4 regions of the Nocardioides sp. NPDC004968 genome follow, and region 2 is predicted to be linked to each of the others. Evidence: riboswitches for the same ligand, from Rfam matches in the RefSeq annotation. Region 2 holds a riboswitch; each other region holds the start of a gene.

Region 1 (4,386 bases), on a different contig from region 2:
GGCCGTCGGCGGTGCCCTTGACCACCCGCAGGAAGTAGGGCTGGTCGGGGTTGTGGTTCGGGTCGAAGGTCCAGTTCCCGCGGGGGCTGACGATGGTGCCGACCGAGCCGAGGGAGTCGGCGATCTCGTTGCGGTTGACGTCGTCGGAGAGGTCGAGCGCCTTGTCGAGCGCGGCCGCGGCGTCGTAGGCCTGCACCGAGTAGACCGTCGGGGTGGCGTCGTACGCCTTGCGGTAGTCCTTCACGAAGGCGTCGTTCATCAGCGAGTCCATCGCATCGCTGTAGTGCAGCGCGGTGCGTACGCCGGACGCGGTGCTGCCCAGCGCGGACAGCACGTCGCCCTCGGTGAGGAAGCCCGGGCCGTAGAGTCTGGTGCTCTTGGCCAGCCCGGACTCGCGGTACTGCCTCACGAACGCCTCCGCCTCCTTGCCGGCATAGGCGGCGAAGATCGCGTCCGCGCCCGAGTCCTTCGCCTTGTCGAAGAGGCCCGACCACTCCTCGGTCACGCCGGCCGGGGTGTAGCTCTGACCCGCCACGCTGCTGCCAGCCGCCTCCAGGGCGATCATGAAGCTGTCGGAGAACTCGTGACCGGCCGCGTCGTCGGAGCCGATGACGTACGCCGTGCCTCGGTCGGTCTCCTGGGCGACCGCCTTCCCGAGGGCGCCGCCGATGTCAGAGTTGGTGGAGGACGTACGCCACAGGTAGTCGGAGCCGTCGGTGAGCTGGTCGGCGCCGGCGCCGGTCACGATCAGCGGCGTCTCGCTGTTGTTCGCGACGTCCTTGGCCGCGAGCGCCGTCTCCGAGCTCACCAACCCGACGACCGCCTGGACCTCGTCGTCCTGGATCAGCCTGGTCACCGCGGCGACGCCGGTCTCGGCCCGGTCGCCCTCGTCGGCGTCGACGACGTCGATCAGCCGGCCGCCGAGCTTCCCGCCGTGCTGGTCGAGGTAGAGGTCGAAGCCTCGTGACATGTCGGTGCCGATCGACTTGTGGACGCCGGAGGTCGGCACCACCAGACCGATCGAGACCTTCGCCTCCGAGGTCGTGGCGCAGGCTGTCAAACCGAGCGCGAGCGCCGGGATGGGCGCGAGAACGAAGCGTTGCCGGCGAGCCGAGCCTGTCACGGGAGACTCCATCTGTGGGGGTGGCCTCGGGAGATTTCGAGTAGCCGAACACTGGCACAGACCGCGGCCGGGCGGTGAGCAATTCGGCGCCGTGTCCGCAAGTCGGTAGTCTCGCCCTGCCAGTCGTACTCCATGCCTGATGGGGTCAGGGAACCCGGTGAAAGTCCGGGACTGACGCGCAGCGGTGAGGATGACGGGCGGGGCACGCCCTCCTTCCGGGGAGGGCAGCCACTGGAGCCTGGCTCCGGGAAGGCGCTCCGTTCCGATCGATTCCGAGTCCGAAGACCTGCTGGCTCTGGCGGCGCCCGCCGCCAGGTCACCACGTGCCCCGCGCAAGGGCACATGACGCAGAGCAGGTGTCCTGATGGCGCGAGTCCGAACCGACCGGTGCCCCGGAGTCGGTCGTCCATGGGCGGCCGAGGACGGCCTGCTGGTGCGGCTGCGCCTGATCGGCGGGTCCGTCTCGTCCGCCGCGCTGCTCTCGCTGATCTCCGTGGCGGAGACCTACGGCGACGGGCGGATCTATCTCACCGGTCGCGCCAACCTGCAGGTGCGCGGCCTGCCGAGTCTCGACGGCGGGCTGCCCGGCGAGGTGCTCACCGCGCTGAAGGCGACCGGTCTGGTTCCGGCGCAGACCCACGAGCTCGTACGCAACGTGATGGTCTCTCCGCAGACCGGGCTCGCCGGGGGCCGCGCCGACCTGCGCGGCGTCGCGGCGTCGCTGGACCGGCTGCTGTGCGCCTCGCCGCGGCTGGCCGCGCTGCCGGGGCGGTTCCTCTTCGTGCTCGACGACGGTCGCGGCGACCTGGTCTCGCGGGAGTGCGACCTCGGGCTGGTGGCGCTCTCCGCCGTCGAGGGTCAGCTCCGGGTCGGTGACTCGTGGGGGCCCGTCGTACCGCTCACCGAGGCCGCGTCCCGGCTGGTCGCGCTCGCCTCGCGCTTCTTGGACGTACGCGGCGAGGGGCCGTCCGCGCCCTGGCACGTCGCCGAGCTGGACGCACCGATGGTCGAGCCGGTCGCGGCCGACGATCGGGTCCCGGCCGAGGCCGAGGAGCTCGGCTTCGGGCAGGTGCCCGGTGGCGAGCACGTCGCCGCCCCGGACGGAGCCCTGGACCGGGCCGCGGTCTCGGCTCTTGCGGAGCGGGCGCCGGCGGTGGTGGTGACGCCGTGGCGCGGCGTACTCGTGCCTTCGCCGCAGGTGCGCCCTCCTCGGCGCTACGACTACATCGACCAGGGGCCGGCGATCTACGTCGACTCCTTCGCGACCATCCGGCGCGAGGCCGACCTCTCCGCCGTGCCCGCCGACGCCGAGCGGCTCGCGGTGCGGATGATTCACGGCAGCGGGCAGGTCGACCTCGCCTCCGACCTGGTCATCCACCCCGATCTGGTGAAGGCCGCTAGGGGCGCGCTGGAGGCCGGGGCGCCGATCCTGTGCGACGCGACGATGGTCGCCACCGGGGTCACCCGCAGCCGGCTCCCGCGCGACAACGAGGTGCTCTGCATGCTCGGCGACGACCGGGTCCCGGCGCTCGCCCGGGAGTGGGCGACGACCCGTACCGCCGCCGCGCTGTCGCTGTGGGAGCCCTACCTCGAGGGTGCGGTGGTCGCCATCGGCAACGCCCCGACGGCCCTCTTCCACCTGCTCGAGATGATCCTCGACGGCGGTCCGCGGCCGGCGGCGATCGTCGGCTGCCCGGTCGGCTTCATCGGCGCGGCCGAGTCCAAGGAGGCGCTGGCCGCCTTCGCCGACGAGCACGGGATCGACATCCCCTTCGTCACCGTCCGGGGCCGCCGCGGCGGCTCCGCGATGACCTCCTCCGCCCTCAACGCACTCGCCCAGGAGCAGGAATGAGCACGGATGTACGCGGGCGGTTCACCGTTGTCGGCATCGGTCCCGGCGATCCCGAGCTGATCACCCTCAAGGCCGCCCGGCTGATCGGCGCGGCCCCGGTGATCGCCTACCACGCCGGGGTGCGCAAGCAGTCGCACGCTCGCCGGATCGCGTCCTCGCTGATCCCTGCGGAGGCGATCGAGGAGGAGCTGCGCTACCCGGTCACCACCGGCACCACCTCGCACCCGGGCGGCTATGTCGGGGCGATGGCCGAGTTCTACGAGTCCTGCGCGGTCCGGCTCTCCGCTCACCTCGACGCCGGCCGCGACGTGGTCCTGCTCGCCGAGGGCGACCCGCTCTTCTACGGCTCCTCGATGTATCTCCACGACCGGTTCAAGGAGGTCTACGAGACCTCCGTCGTGCCGGGCGTCCCCGCCTTCGCGGCCGCCACCGCCGCGGTCTCCACCCCGCTGGTGCGCCAGACCGACGTCCTCACCGTCCTGCCCGGCACCCTGCCCGAGCCCGAGCTCGCCCGTCGCCTGGCCGACACCGAGGCCGCGATCATCATGAAGCTCGGCCGGACCTTCCCCGCGGTCCGTTCCGCGCTCGCGGCCGCCGGGCGACTCGAGGGTGCCTGGTACGTCGAGCGTGCCTCGCAGCCCGAGGAGCGCTGGCTGCCGGTGGCCGACGTGGACCCGTCCTCCGTGCCGTACTTCTCCCTCATTGTGGTGCCTGGAGACACGGCTCCTGCACCTGCCGCGGCACGGATGCGGCAAGAGCTCCCCGCGGTCGAGCCTGTCGAGGTGACGCGCGGGGGCGTCTCGACGGGCTCGACCAGCGGGGAAGTCCTGGTCGTCGGGCTCGGGCCCGGGCCGGATGGGTGGCTGACGCCGGAGGTCAGCTCGGCGCTGGCCGAGGTGGGCCACGTCGTCGGCTATGCGCCCTACGTCAACCGGGTGCCGCAACGCGAAGGGCTGCGGCGGCACGCGTCGGGCAACACCGTCGAGGTCGACCGGGCCCGGCACGCCCTGGACCTGGCGCTCGCGGGGGAGCGGGTCGCCGTCGTCTCCGGCGGTGACGCCGGTGTCTTCGGGATGGCGTCCGCCGTGTTCGAGGCTGCCGAGGATCCAGCCTATGCCGGCGTACGCGTCCGGGTGCTGCCCGGGGTCAGCGCCGTCCAGGCGGTCGCCGCGCGGGCGGGCGCCCCGGTCGGGGCCGACTTCGCGGTGATGTCCCTCTCCGACCGGCTCAAGCCGTGGTCCGTCGTCGAGGACCGGCTGCGCGCGGTCGCGGCCGCCGACCTCGTGCTGGCCATCTACAACCCGGCCTCGCGCTCGCGCACCGAGCAGATCGGCACCGCCCGCGACGTTCTCCTGGAGCACCGCAAGCCCGACACCGTCGTGGTCGTCGGCCGCGACGTCGGGCGCGCGGA
Region 2 (4,386 bases):
CTCATTAGAAGCTGAACTCCGTCTCGCCGATGTTGCGGTTGTATTCGTTGCCGGTGACCTGGAAGAAGTCGTGGAACTGGGTGCCGTTGATGCCGCTGTAGAACCATTCGGCGATCGGGTTGGCCTCGACGTTGAACAGCGGCTCCATCCGCATGTTCTCCAGGGTCATGTCGATGCGGGACCTCACGAAGGTCTCCAGGTCGGCCTGGTCGATGCCGGCGATCGGCCCGTCGTCGAAGAGCATCTCGACGATCCGGGCCTCGTGGGCGTAGAGGTGCTCGGCGACGCCACGGACCCTCGCGAAGAGGTCGTCGCGCTCGGCCTCGAACTTGTCGGCAGGGACGGTGGCGGCGTACTCGTCGAGGGTGGTGTTGAACAGCCAGGCGCCGCCGGTGGCGTGCAGGTTCTCGTCGCGGGCGGAGAAGTTGATGCCGCTGATCACGTTCTGCAGCAGGTTCTTCCCGCCGGACTGGAAGTGCTTGAGGAAGGCGAAGTTGGAGTAGAGGACGCAGTTCTCCATCAGCGTGAAGACGCTCAGCGCGTAGAGCAGGTCCTCGTCGGCGATCGCGTCCCACACGAACTGGATCCGCTCGGCCAGCACCGGGTCGTTCTTGTAGGAGTCGTAGAACTCCTCGGTGTCGATCATCAGGACCTTGTTGAGCTTCGCGTAGAACGGCGCGTGCATGTTCAGCTCGGCGAACGAGAAGGCGTTGGACATCATCTGGACCTCCGGACGCGGGAACGCGTGGAAGATCCGGTCGCCCCACACCTCGCCGCCGAGGATCAGCTCGTAGATGGTGAACAGCTTCAGCGTGGTCTTGACCGCGGCCTGCTCGGCGTCGGTCATGTTGACCAGGAAGTCCTGCTTGTCGTTCTCGACCGGGATCTCCTCGGCGGTCCAGAAGATGCTCCGCTGCTTCTTCGCCAGGTCCTCGGCCATCGGATAGTCGAAGACGTACGCCGACTTCTCGGTGCGGATCGGTAGACCCTCGGTGTCGATCAAGCCCCATGCCCCTTGCTCACGCGGGCCCCCGGCCCGCTGGATGTCTCGTGCATCCGTGCCGGGGCAGGGAGGACGGCGGCAGCGCGCCGGGCGGACCCGGTCACGTGGTGCTCGCTCGATCCCCTGACCTTCCCTCGAGGTCGCGGACCCCACCATGAGGTGGGCACTGGCAGGTCTTCGGACTCGTGGGCGTCATCGTGCTCGGTCCTAGTGGCCGTCGCTTCCCAGGAGCCGGCTTGCTCCCAGTGCTTCGTGACGGCGGTCGTTCCCACTCACCGCTGCGGGGCAGTCCCGGACTCACACCGGGTTCCCTCTTGCCTCTCCCGCCCCGTCGCCGAGGTGGGAGAACCAGCTGCGAGGACCACTATATGCGGGAATTACACCAATGCAACTTCCTAGATCTTGTGTTCTGCCGTGTCGTCGGAAACTTCCCCGACACCGTCTCCGCAGCCCGTGCTAGCCTCTGCGCCGAGTCGAACGCATCCTGATGGATGCCAGGGAACTCCGGTGTGAATCCGGGACTGGCGCGCAGCGGTGAGGGCGACGGCGACGACCAGGAAGCCACTGGGGACCGAGTCCCTGGGAAGGCGGCGTCGCCGGGTGAACCCGAGTCCGAAAACCTGTCGGCTCAGATATACGTCACGGCCCTCGCGACCAGGGTCCAGAGGACCTGAGAGGCCGACCGCCGTGGAAACGCTGTCCCGCGAGACCCTGAGCCCGCGCCGTGCTCGTGAGGGGAGACGACGAGTCCCGTTCGTGCCGCTGGTGGCCGGGCTGCTGCTCGCCTCGGCGCTCAGCGCCGTCGCGTCCCTGGCCTTCGGGTCCGAGCGGATACCGATCGGTGAGGTCGTCGCGACCGTCGGCGACCGGCTCCAGGGCGACGCCACGGGGAAGTGGGACGTGATCGTGTGGGAGCTGCGCGTCCCCAGGGCGCTGATGGCGCTCGCCGTGGGCGCCGGCCTCGCCGTCGCCGGCGCCGGCATGCAGACCCTGGTCCGTAACCCGCTCGCCGACCCGTTCCTGCTCGGGATCAGCTCGGGCGCCTCGGTGGGAGCGACGGCGGCGATCACCACCGGGGCGCTGGGCGGCCTCGGCATCTATGCGGTCTCCGGCGGCGCGCTGCTCGGGGCGGTCGGCTCGGCCATGCTGGTGTGGCTGGTGGCCACCGCACAGGGCGGGTTGACCCCGATCAGGCTGGTGCTCTCGGGTGTCGTGCTCTCCTCGGGGCTCTCCGCGATCGCCTCGTTCCTGGTCTTCATGAGCGATGATCCGCGCGCGGCCGACTCGGTGATGTTCTGGATGCTCGGCAGCGTCGGTGGCGCCAGCTGGGAGAAGCTGTGGCTGCCCGCGGTCCTCAGTCTCGTCCTGGGGCTCGGAATGCTGGCGCTCCACCGTTGGCTGGACGCCCTGGCCGCCGGCCCCGAGACCGCTGCCGCGCTCGGCGTGAACGTCGCGGCGCTGCGTACGACTCTGTTCGTCGCGCTGGCCGTGCTGGTCGGGGTCCTGGTCGCGGTCAGCGGTGGGATCGGGTTCGTGGGGCTGATCGTGCCGCACGCGGCCCGGCTGCTCGTGGGCGCCCAGCACCGGGTGGTGCTCCCGGTCGCGGCCCTGGGAGGCGGGCTGTTCCTGCTGTGGGTCGACGTGCTCGCCCGGGTGGTGGCCCGCCCCCAGGAGATCCCGCTGGGGGTGGTCACCGGCGTCGTCGGCGCGCCGCTCTTCCTGCTGCTGCTGGGCCGTGGCCGGTATCGCTTCGGCGGTAACGCGTGAGCGGCCGGCCCGCGCTGCGGCTGCGCGGGGTCGCGGCCCGGCTGGGCGAGCGCGAGGTGCTTCGCGATGTCGATCTGGACGTGCCGGTGGGCACCCGCCTCGGGATCGTGGGGGTGAACGGCGTGGGCAAGTCGACCCTGCTGCGGATCCTTGCCGGGGTTCTGCGGCCCAGCGCCGGGCTGGCCCATCTCGCCGACGAGACCGGCCGGCTCCACGAGACGGCCCGGATCGGCTCGCGTGAACGCGCCCGGCGGATGGCGTACGTCCCCCAGGAGGAGGTCGTCTCCGCCGAGCTGCTCGTCGGGGAGATGGTGGCGCTGGGCCGGGTGCCCCGCACCCGGCCCTGGTCCCGGGGCGGACGGCAGGAGCGCGAGATCGTCCGGGCGGCTCTCGACGCCGTCGGCCTCGCCGACCGCATCGACGACCCGTGCGAGCGGCTCTCCGGCGGCGAGCGGCGCCGGGCGGTGATGGCCCGCGGCCTCGCCCAGGAGTGCCCGGTGATGCTCCTGGACGAGCCCACCAACCATCTCGATGTCGCCTGGCAGCTGCGGTTGCTTCAAAGCGTCGCCGACCGGGCCGAGACCCTGGTCGCGACCATCCACGACCTCGACCTGGCGCTCCGATCCTTCGACCGGCTGGCGGTCCTCGGTCGGCCGCCAGGCAGCGAGCCCTCCGGTGATCCACAGAGTGGCCCGGCGACAGTCGTGGCCCATGGCCCGCCTGCCGAGGTCCTCGACACCATCCGCGTCGAGCACCACTTCGGCGTCGGCTCGGTCCAGGTGCCGCATCCACATCTGGACCAGCCCCACCTTCTCATCCACCCTCGGAAGGACCGATCGGCATGACCCAGCGCATCACCAGCCCCGTACGCCCCGGCCTCGTCTGCCTCGCCGCGCTCGCGCTCGGCACCACGATCCTGACGGCCTGCGGCGCGGAGAACTCCGCCGTCGAAGAGGCGGGGGAGGGCACGATCACCGTCGAGAACTGCGGTGAGGAGCTCACGGTCGACGAGCCGGTGACCGAGCTGTACGCCTACGACGGCGGGATCATCTCGATCGCCCTGGCCGTCGGCGCCGGCGAGGAGCTCGTCGCCGTCACCGGTCTGGCCCGGGACCAGCAGCTGCTCGAGCTCGCCTACCCCGAGGACCGGGTTGACGAGCTCGAGATCGTGGGCGAGGACCACCCGACGCTGGAGACCGTCCTGGCTCTCGACCCGCAGCTGATGTTCGCGGGCTGGGGCTACGGGTTCAGCGAGTCGCGCAACCTGGTGCCCGAGATGGTGCAGGAGCGGGGCATCGACACCTACTTGCTCAGTGAGACCTGCCGCCAGGAGGACGGCGACCGCGGCACCATGGGGGCCTGGACGGCGCTGCGTACCGACCTGCTCAACATCGGCGCGCTGACCGGCCACGACGTGACCGCGAAGAAGGTCGTGGCGGACATCGAGAAGCGCCGCAAGGCCCTGGAGAGCGCGCCGAAGCCCGACGAGGAGCCGACCGCGTTCCTCTTCGACTCCGGCACCGACGCGATCTTCACCTCCGGCTCCTTCGGTGGCCCGCAGGCGATCTTCGACACCGCCGGGGTGACGAGTGCGACCGCCGACGTCGAGGACACCT
Region 3 (4,386 bases), on a different contig from region 2:
ATGTTCTCGGTGACCGAGAGGTCGGGGAAGAGGGTCGGCTCCTGGTAGATGACCGCGACCCCGGCCTGCTTGGCGTCGGCGGTGTTGCGGAAGTCGACCTGTTCCCCGGAGAGCAGGTAGTCGCCGGCGTCGCGGCGATAGAGCCCGGCGACGATCTTGACCAGGGTCGACTTCCCGGCACCGTTCTCCCCCACGAGCGCGTGGATGGATCCGGCCTCGACCCGGAGGCTTCCGGACCGGAGGGCGCGTACGGGGCCGAACGACTTGGCCACGTCCCGCAGCTCCAGTGCGGCGGGTGTGTCCGGCATGGGCAGCTCCTCGAATTGAAAGGTTTCAAGCCTGGTTTACGCTAGTGATGGCAATCACATACGTCAACACTCTGAGGCCGCTAATTTGAGCGAGATCCGGACTTTGTCATCAGACCGCGTCGGCGCCCGCCCGCATCCGGGCGGGAATCCCGCCGCGTCAGACGGCGTTCAGAGACCCATGCACGCACTCTGGGTATGGGCACATCCGCACGCGTCATCACTCAACGGACGGTTGCGCGAGGTCGGCGCGAACACGCTCGGCGCCGCCGGCTGGAGCGTCGACGAGATCGACCTCTATCGAGAAGGTTTCAATCCACTTCTGGTGGAGCGGGGCGAGGCCGACGTACGCCGCCACCAGGACCGGCTGCGGGAGGCCGATCTGCTGGTCGTGCAGTTCCCGCTGTGGTGGTATTCGGTGCCGGCCATCCTCAAGGGCTGGATCGACCGGGTCTTCGAGTCGGGGTTCGCCTTCGACGTACCGGATCCGGAGACCGGCAAGCCGCTCAAGTACGGCAAGGGTGGTCTGGTCGGCAAGCGCGCGCTGACGATCGTCACCGCCGGTGACCGGGCCGCGACGCTGGGCCCGCGCGGGATCAGCGGCGACATCGAGGACGTCCTGTGGCCCCTTCTGCACGGCACGTTCTGGTACACCGGGATGGACCCGCTGCGCCCGCACCTGATCACCGACACCGACACCATCGACGCCCAGGTCATGGCGCGGATCGAGGCCGACCTGAGCGTACGTCTCGAGGGCGTGATGACGGAGCCGCGGATCGACTACCGGCCGATGGCCGAGGAGCACTACGACCACACGATCAGACTCCACGACTCGGTCGCGCCCGGGGAGGACGGGCTGAGCGCCCATCGCGAGGGCTGAGGTCGTCCCCCACGGGGGCGGGGCCCCCTGCTACGGTCTTGGAGCCAGCCGCTTGGGACGTAGTCCCGGCACGGGAACCCGGTGAGAGTCCGGGACTGACGCGCAGCGGTGTGGGTGACGGACGGGACACTGTGCCACTGGGCCCTCGGGCCTGGGAAGGCGTCTCGCGCCGGTCGATCCCGAGTCCGAAGACCTGCTGGCCCTGCAGCAGACCGCTGCCGGTCAGGACGGGCGACGCGCACCAGCCCGCGACCAGCTCGAGGACCGACGTGCACCTCTCCCGCACCATCCGAACGTTCACCGCGAGCACCGTCCTGGTGCTCTGCTCCGCACTGGCCGGCTGCGCCGCCGACCAGCCCTCCGGCGCACAGCAGGCGGCCGCCGACACCACCGGCTTCCCGCTCACCCTGACCAACTGCGGGCGCGAGATCACCCTCGAGGCACCGCCCGAGCGCGTCGTCTCGCTCAACCAGGGCTCCACGGAGATCCTGCTCTCGCTCGGACTGGCCGACCGGATGGCCGGAACTGCGACCTGGACCGACCCGGTGCTCGACTCGCTGGCCGCGGACAACAAGGACGTGCCCCGGATGGCCGAGAACGCGCCCTCCTACGAGCGCGTCCTGGAGGCCGAGCCGGACTTCGTCACGGCCTCATTCATCAGCACGCTGGGCGAGGGCGGGGTGACCACGCCCGAGGACCTGGAGAAGCTCGGCGTCGGCTCCTACCTCTCCCCCGCCGAGTGTCTCAAGGACAACGAGGGCGATGACGACGGCACCCGCCACGACGCCCTCGAGATCGACACGATCTTCCAGGAGATCACCGACCTGGCGCGGATCTTCGGCGTCCCCGAGCGGGGCGAGGAGCTCGTCGCCGACCTGTCGAAGCGGCTGGAGACCGCCCGGACCGAGGCGCCAAAGGGCGAGGTGAGCGCGATGTACTGGTTCGCCAACTCCGAGTCGCCCTATCTGGCCGGCTGCTGCGGCGGCCCGGGGATCATCGGCCGCACCCTCGGCATCGAGAACGTCTTCGACGACACCACCGACGAGTGGCCGCAGATCAACTGGGAGACCGTCGCCGAGCGCAACCCCGATGTCATCGTCCTCGGCGACCTGACCCGCAAGAGCCAGACCGCCGAGACCGCACGCGCCAAGATCGACTACCTGAAGAGCAACCCGGTCACCGCCCGGATGGACGCAGTCCGGAACGATCGCTTCGTGACGCTCTCCGGAGCCGAGCTCAACCCCTCGATCCGCACCGTCTACGCGGTCGAGAACGTCGCGGACCAGCTGGCCGACCTCGACCTCCGCTGATGCCCGTACGCCTCCCCCGCGCCGGCGTCCTGCTGGTGGCGCCGCTGGTGGTGCTGGCCTCGGTCGCAGGCGCCATCACCGTTGGGCCCTCCGACCTGAGCGTCGCCGACGTCTACGGCGTCGTCGCCGACAGGGCCGGGCTCGGGCTCTCCGACCTCACTCTGCTCCAACAGAGCATCGTGTGGGACCTGCGGCTGCCGCGTACGTTGCTGGCCGGGATCTGCGGAGCCGGACTGGCGATCTGCGGAGTGATCCTGCAGTCGCTGCTGCGCAACCCGCTCGCCGACCCGTTCGTGCTCGGGATCTCCTCTGGAGCCTCCACCGGGGCGGTCGCGGTCGTCGTGCTCGGCGTCGGCTCGGGCGCGATCGGTCTCTCCACCGGGGCGTTCGCGGGCGCGCTCGTCTCGTTCGCGCTCGTGCTGCTGCTGGCCTCGCTCGCCGGCGGCACCACCGACCGGCTCGTGCTGGCCGGCATCGCCGCCACCCAGCTCTTCTCGGCACTCACCTCGTTCATCGTGTTCACCGCGGCCGACGCCGAGCAGACGCGCGGAGTGCTCTTCTGGCTGCTCGGGTCGCTCTCCTCGGCGAGCTGGACCGACGTACTCGTCTGCGGGGTGATCGTGCTCGGCGGGCTGCTCTGCTGCGTCGCGGGCGCCGGGTGGCTGGACGCGTTCGCGTTCGGCAACGACGCGGCGGCTTCGCTCGGCGTCGACGTCACGCGCATCCGGGCCGTGCTCCTCGTGCTCACGGCGCTGATGACGGCCGTCATCGTCTCCACGTCCGGAGCGATCGGCTTCGTCGGTCTGGTCCTGCCCCACTTCGCCCGCGCGCTGGTCGGCGCCGGGCACCGGCTGCTGCTCCCGGCCACCGCGCTGCTCGGCGCGATCTTCCTGATCTGGGTCGACACCGCGGCCCGGACGGTGATCGACCCCGAGGAGCTTCCGGTCGGGGTGGCGACCGCGCTGGTCGGGGTGCCGGCCTTCGCGCTGGTGCTGCTGAGGGCGCGACGATGACCGCGCTCGAGGCCGGCCGGGTCCGATGGGCTCCCCGTGGCCGGCTCGTCGTCGACGAGGTGTCCCTGCAGGTCGAGGACGGCACCACCGTCGGACTGCTCGGTCCCAACGGTTCCGGGAAGTCCTCGCTGATCCGGATCCTGGCCGGGCTGAAGCCACCGGACTCCGGGGACGTCCTGCTCGACGGCAGCCCGCTCGCCGGCATGTCCCGGCGTCGGCTGGCACGCCGGCTCGCGGTCGTCGAGCAGGAGCCGGCGACCAGCCAGGACCTCCGCGTACGCGACGTTGTCGGGCTCGGCCGGGTCCCCCACCGCCCGGCCTGGGCTCCCGACAGCGCCCACGACCGTGCCGTCATCGAGGAGGCCGCCGCCCACGCCGGCATCGCCGACCGCCTCGACCAGCGCTTCTCGACCCTCTCGGGCGGCGAGCGGCAACGTACGCAGATCGCTCGGGCGCTCGCCCAGGAGCCCGAGATCCTGCTCCTGGACGAGCCGACGAACCACCTCGACGTACGTCACCAGCTGGCCCTGCTCTCACTGGTCCGCCGGATGCCCACGACCTGCCTCGTCGCCCTGCACGACCTCAACCTCGCCGCCGCCTACTGCGACCAGGTCTTCGTGCTCTCCGAGGGCCGCGTCGTGGCCGGCGGACCGCCCGCGCAGGTGCTCACCGAGACCCTCATCGCCGACGTCTACGGCGTGCGAGCCCGGGTGCATCACGACGACGGCGTCGTCATCCGCTTCCTCGGGCCCGTCACGTCCTAGAGCTGCGAGTCGTAGACGCGTACGTAGTCCACGACCATGCTCTGCGGGAACTGGGTCGTGCCGTCGGGGTTGCCGGGCCAGTTGCCGCCGACCGCGACGTTGAGGATGAAGAAG
Region 4 (4,386 bases), on a different contig from region 2:
AACCGGCGCCAACACCCTTCGCCAGCTCATCGTCCGGCCCACCCTCGCCGGCTACGACACCGGCATCCCCGGGATGTTCCTCTGCTCCGCCGCCACCCCGCCCGGCGCCGGCGTCCACGGCATGTGCGGCTACCACGCCGCCCACCGCGCTCTACGCCACCTGGATGGGGATCACTCCCCCGCCCGGTGATCGGCCCACCAGCCGGCCCACCTCGTGTCGAGCTGCCCGAAGTCGGTGCCGTCGAGGCCGTACGTGCTGAGGATGGCCATCGACGTGCCGGCCGGGTCGGCGTCCGACGGCGCGGTGCCGGCGATCACCAGCAGGCCCTCGCCCCATGCGTCGACCGTCACGCCCAGCTGGTGCGCCGAGCGGAACCAGACCTCGCCAGTCACGTCCTCGCCGGCGATCGTCGTTGTGTAGCGGCTGCCCCGGGGCTGGTCGGCGACAGCGTCGAGGCCGAGCCGCTCGATGACGGTGCCCGAGTAGGTGCCGCGATCGGCGAAGAACAGCGTGCGGCGCGTCATGCCGGGCCGGCGCTCGAGCGCGAACCGAAGCTGATGCATGAACGACGTCCATCCCTCGGTGACATCGTCGTAGTACGAGTCCCAGTCCGGGTTGCCGGACAACGGCGCACGAGTCAGCGTGATTCGGACACCGTCGCCGTCCGGCTGGATCTCGAATTTGTCGCCGCCGTTGACGACCAGTGTGCGCCGGTCGGCCTCCTCGACGACGTCGGTGAAGTAGATCGAGTCGATCTCGGCCTCGGCCTCATCGGTGTCCCAGCCGTGCCACTGTCGGATGGCGGCCGGATCCCGCAGCGCCTGCCACGCGGCATCGGCCGAGGCCGACGCGGTGACCTCGATCCGCGGCGTCTCGCCGCGCTGAATGTCATTCATCACTCTGCTCCTGTTCGGACGGTTCGGCCACCGCGGCCGGGGCGGGATGCCCGCCGATGACCACGCGGTACTGACGACCGGTCGGGCTGTCGAAGCTTTCGGCCGTACGCCGCAGCGCTTCGGTCAGCTCCTCGGTGAATCTGTGCACGTCGGCGGCGTCAGCGAAGCGCACGGCGGCCTCGATCGTGAACGTGAGCAGGCGCTTGCCCTGCTCGTCTGCCTTGACCTGCATACGGGCTACATCCCGCACGGTGGCTGCCGCGACCCCGACCAGGTGGTCGGCGGCGAACTGGTCCATGATCCGCCCGGCGCTCTCAGCAGACTCGGATCCGCGGCCCATCACCGATGGGTCGACCACGATCGCACCCGGCTTCGCACGCACGATCCGCTCGACGAATCCGCGGCGCTTCCGCTCCTCGACCAGCTCCACCAACCCGGCCGACTCGAGCGCCCGCAGATGGTAGTTCACCCGCTGGCGAGGCAGCTCGAGCACGGCAGCGAGCTGGGTGGCCGACGTGGGCTCCTGCAGGTGACCGAGCAGCTGCCGACGAATAGGCGACAGCGCCGCGGCCACCCGGTCCGGCTCGTCGACATAGATGATGCCGTTGCTCACAAGATCCAGGATGCAATTGACAAACAGATTTGTCAATTGAGGTGATCGCCCCAGAAACCAGGTGCCACCGACGTACGTCCTGGCTAACGTCTGGCCCATGCCGCAAGCCCGTCTGCGCACCGAGCGCCTCGACCTGGTCCCGCTTTCCGAGGAGCATCTGCCGTTCCTCGTCGAGCTCAACTCGGACCCCGTGGTGCTCCGCCATCTGTTCACCCGCGCGCTCAGGCCGGAGGAGACCGAGGAGCGGATGCACAAGTGGATCCGGGTGGCGAAGGAGACGGAGGCGCTGGGCAAGTGGATCGGGTACGCGGCCGGTGAGGCCGTCGGGCTCTACATGTTCGAGCCGCCCGACAACCCGCCGCGCACCGATGCCGCCGAGCTGGGCTACCGGCTCCCGCAACGCCAGTGGCGCAAGGGCTATGCGAAGGAAGGCTCGCTCGAGCTGCTCCGCCACGGGTTCGAGGACCTCGGGATCGATCGGGTGATCGCGCAGACGATGGCGGTCAACGAGGCGTCCCGCGCGACCATGGTCGCTGTCGGGATGAGCTTCGTACGCGCCTTCCACGAGACCTTCGACGAACCGCTCGCCGGGCACGCCGACGGCGAGGTCGAGTACGAGGTCACCCGCGAGACCTGGCTCGCGCGCCACGCGGGGTAGGCTGCGAGCACGCTCGTGGCGCAGGAACCCGGTGAGAGTCCGGGGCGGTTCCGCCACTGTGACGTCCGTACAGCTTCTGGGCACGGACACAGCCAGACACTGGCCACGGGCAATCCGACCGATCGACGGGGCGAGAACCCCTAGGAGGAACTCGGCATGGCCGACTCTGCACGCGTACGCATCGCCCTTCTGTCCACCTCGGACACCGACCTGCTCTCGGCCCGTGCCAGCGGCGCCGAGTACGCCTGGGCGAACCCGTCGCGAGCGACCGATCTGGAGCAGGTCGTGGCCGACGCCGACCTGGTCGTCTTCCGGCTCCTCGGCTCGCCCACCGACCTGTGGGACGGCCTGAGCGCCGTCAAGGAGCGCGGCACGCCGGTCGTGGTCCTCGGCGGCGAGCAGCAGCCGAGCGCCGAGCTGATGGAGCACTCCACCGTTCCGATGGGTGTCGCCGCCGAGGCTCACCGCTATCTCGCCGAGGGCGGGCCGACGAACCTCGCCCAGCTGCACGCGTTCCTCTCCGACACGGTCCTGCTGACCGGCTTCGGGTTCGAGCCGCCGGCCTCCGTCCCGGCCTGGGGCGTCCCGGAGCGGGTTGTGAACCCCAGCGTGGCCCATGGGTCACCCTCAGCTTCACAACTCCCCAGGATCGGGGTGCTCTACTACCGCGCCCACGAGACCAGCGGGAACACCGCGTTCGCCCACGCGCTGGCCGACGCCATCGACGCGACTGGCGCGGCCACCGGCGTACCCGTCTTCGCGGGTTCCCTCCGCTCGGCCCCCGATGACCTCTACGAGGCGCTCGGCACCCTCGACGCGCTGATCGTGACCGTGCTCGCGGCCGGTGGCTCCGTGCCTGCCTCGGCGAGCGCCGGTGGCGAGGACGAGGCCTGGGACGTGGAGCGGATGGCGGCGCTCGACATCCCGGTGCTGCAGGGCCTGTGCCTGACCAGCTCGCGCGCGGAGTGGGAGGTCTCCGACGACGGCGTCACGCCGCTCGACTCAGCCAACCAGATCGCGATCCCCGAGTTCGACGGGCGGATCATCACCGCCCCGTTCTCCTTCAAGGAGCTCGACGAGCAGGGTCTCCCCCACTACGTCGCCGACCCCGAGCGCACCGCGCGGGTCGCCCGGATCGCGGTCAACCACGCCCGCCTGCGGCACACGGCCAACCCCGACAAGCGCCTCGCGCTGGTGCTCTCCGCCTACCCCACCAAGCACTCCCGGATCGGCAACGCGGTCGGCCTGGACACCCCGGTCTCCGCGATCCGGATGCTGCGCCGGCTCCGCGAGGAGGGCTATGACCTGGGACAGGACAACGAGGTCGTACGCATCCTCGACTCCGTCGCCGCCGAGGAGGGCGACACCGCCGCCGGCGACGCGCTGATCCACGCGCTGATCGCGGCCGGTGGCCAGGACGAGGAGTGGCTGACCAACGCCCAGCTCACCGACGCCCACGTCCGCATCTCGAAGGCCGACTACGACAAGTGGACTGCGGATCTCCCGGCTGACCTGCGCGAACAGATGGTCGAGACCTGGGGGCCGACGCCGGGGAGCCTGTTCGTCAACGACTCGGGTGAGCTCGTGCTGGCCACGCTCCAGGCCGGCAACATCGTCATCCTGATCCAGCCGCCGCGCGGGTTCGGCGAGAACCCGGTCGCGATCTACCACGACCCGGACCTGCCGCCGTCGCACCACTACCTCGGTGCCTACCGCTGGCTCGAGCACGGCTTCCGCGCCGACGCCGTGGTCCACCTCGGCAAGCACGGCTCGATGGAGTGGCTGCCCGGCAAGAACGCCGCGCTCTCGGCGTCCTGCGGCCCGGATGCGGCCATCGGCAACATGCCGCTGATCTACCCGTTCCTGGTCAACGACCCCGGCGAGGGCGCCCAGGCGAAGCGCCGCGCGCACGCCACGATCATCGATCACCTGGTGCCGCCGATGGCACGCGCGGAGTCCTACGGCGACATCGCGCGGCTGGAGTCGTTGATGGAGGAGTACGACCGGATCTCGTCCATGGACCCGGCCAAGCTGCCCGCCATCCGCGGCGAGATCTGGCAGCTGATGAAGGCCGCCGAGCTCCACCGCGACCTCGGCATGGAGGAGCGGCCCGAGGACGACGACTTCGACGACTTCATGCTCCACATCGACGGCTGGCTCTGCGAGATCAAGGACGCCCAGATCCGCGACGGCCTGCACATCCTGGGCGCCGCGCCCG

The links. Region 2 has a riboswitch for cobalamin ahead of ABZU72_RS28170 (iron ABC transporter permease). Riboswitches for the same ligand answer to the same signal wherever they lie in the genome.
Region 1: it holds a riboswitch for cobalamin, as region 2 does, so the genes downstream of both, ABZU72_RS27670 (nitrite reductase) here and ABZU72_RS28170 (iron ABC transporter permease) in region 2, are expected to answer to the same signal.
Region 3: it holds a riboswitch for cobalamin, as region 2 does, so the genes downstream of both, ABZU72_RS19660 (ABC transporter substrate-binding protein) here and ABZU72_RS28170 (iron ABC transporter permease) in region 2, are expected to answer to the same signal.
Region 4: it holds a riboswitch for cobalamin, as region 2 does, so the genes downstream of both, cobN (cobaltochelatase subunit CobN) here and ABZU72_RS28170 (iron ABC transporter permease) in region 2, are expected to answer to the same signal.

Annotation. Positions count from the first base shown of each region.
Region 1 covers NZ_JBEXJF010000056.1:15,216-19,601, reverse strand. Annotated here, with positions in the region: gene ABZU72_RS27675 (ABC transporter substrate-binding protein) at 1-1,123, opposite strand, end outside; cobalamin riboswitch at 1,227-1,432, shown strand; partial or broken gene ABZU72_RS27670 (nitrite reductase) at 1,488-1,676, shown strand; gene ABZU72_RS27665 (precorrin-8X methylmutase) at 2,322-2,975, shown strand; gene cobJ (precorrin-3B C(17)-methyltransferase) at 2,972-4,386, shown strand, end outside.
Region 2 covers NZ_JBEXJF010000063.1:3,006-7,391, reverse strand. Annotated here, with positions in the region: gene ABZU72_RS28180 (ribonucleotide reductase N-terminal alpha domain-containing protein) at 1-5, opposite strand, end outside; gene ABZU72_RS28175 (ribonucleotide-diphosphate reductase subunit beta) at 5-1,003, opposite strand; cobalamin riboswitch at 1,154-1,371, opposite strand; cobalamin riboswitch at 1,461-1,646, shown strand; gene ABZU72_RS28170 (iron ABC transporter permease) at 1,760-2,770, shown strand; gene ABZU72_RS28165 (ABC transporter ATP-binding protein) at 2,767-3,615, shown strand; gene ABZU72_RS28160 (ABC transporter substrate-binding protein) at 3,612-4,386, shown strand, end outside.
Region 3 covers NZ_JBEXJF010000023.1:56,730-61,115, reverse strand. Annotated here, with positions in the region: gene ABZU72_RS19670 (sugar ABC transporter ATP-binding protein) at 1-308, opposite strand, end outside; gene ABZU72_RS19665 (NAD(P)H-dependent oxidoreductase) at 487-1,185, shown strand; cobalamin riboswitch at 1,214-1,401, shown strand; gene ABZU72_RS19660 (ABC transporter substrate-binding protein) at 1,455-2,495, shown strand; gene ABZU72_RS19655 (iron chelate uptake ABC transporter family permease subunit) at 2,495-3,508, shown strand; gene ABZU72_RS19650 (ABC transporter ATP-binding protein) at 3,505-4,272, shown strand; gene ABZU72_RS19645 (glycoside hydrolase family 16 protein) at 4,269-4,386, opposite strand, start outside.
Region 4 covers NZ_JBEXJF010000041.1:3,938-8,323, reverse strand. Annotated here, with positions in the region: gene ABZU72_RS24845 (NAD(P)/FAD-dependent oxidoreductase) at 1-190, shown strand, start outside; gene ABZU72_RS24840 (hypothetical protein) at 172-897, opposite strand; gene ABZU72_RS24835 (helix-turn-helix domain-containing protein) at 890-1,510, opposite strand; gene ABZU72_RS24830 (GNAT family N-acetyltransferase) at 1,608-2,168, shown strand; cobalamin riboswitch at 2,146-2,291, shown strand; gene cobN (cobaltochelatase subunit CobN) at 2,325-4,386, shown strand, end outside.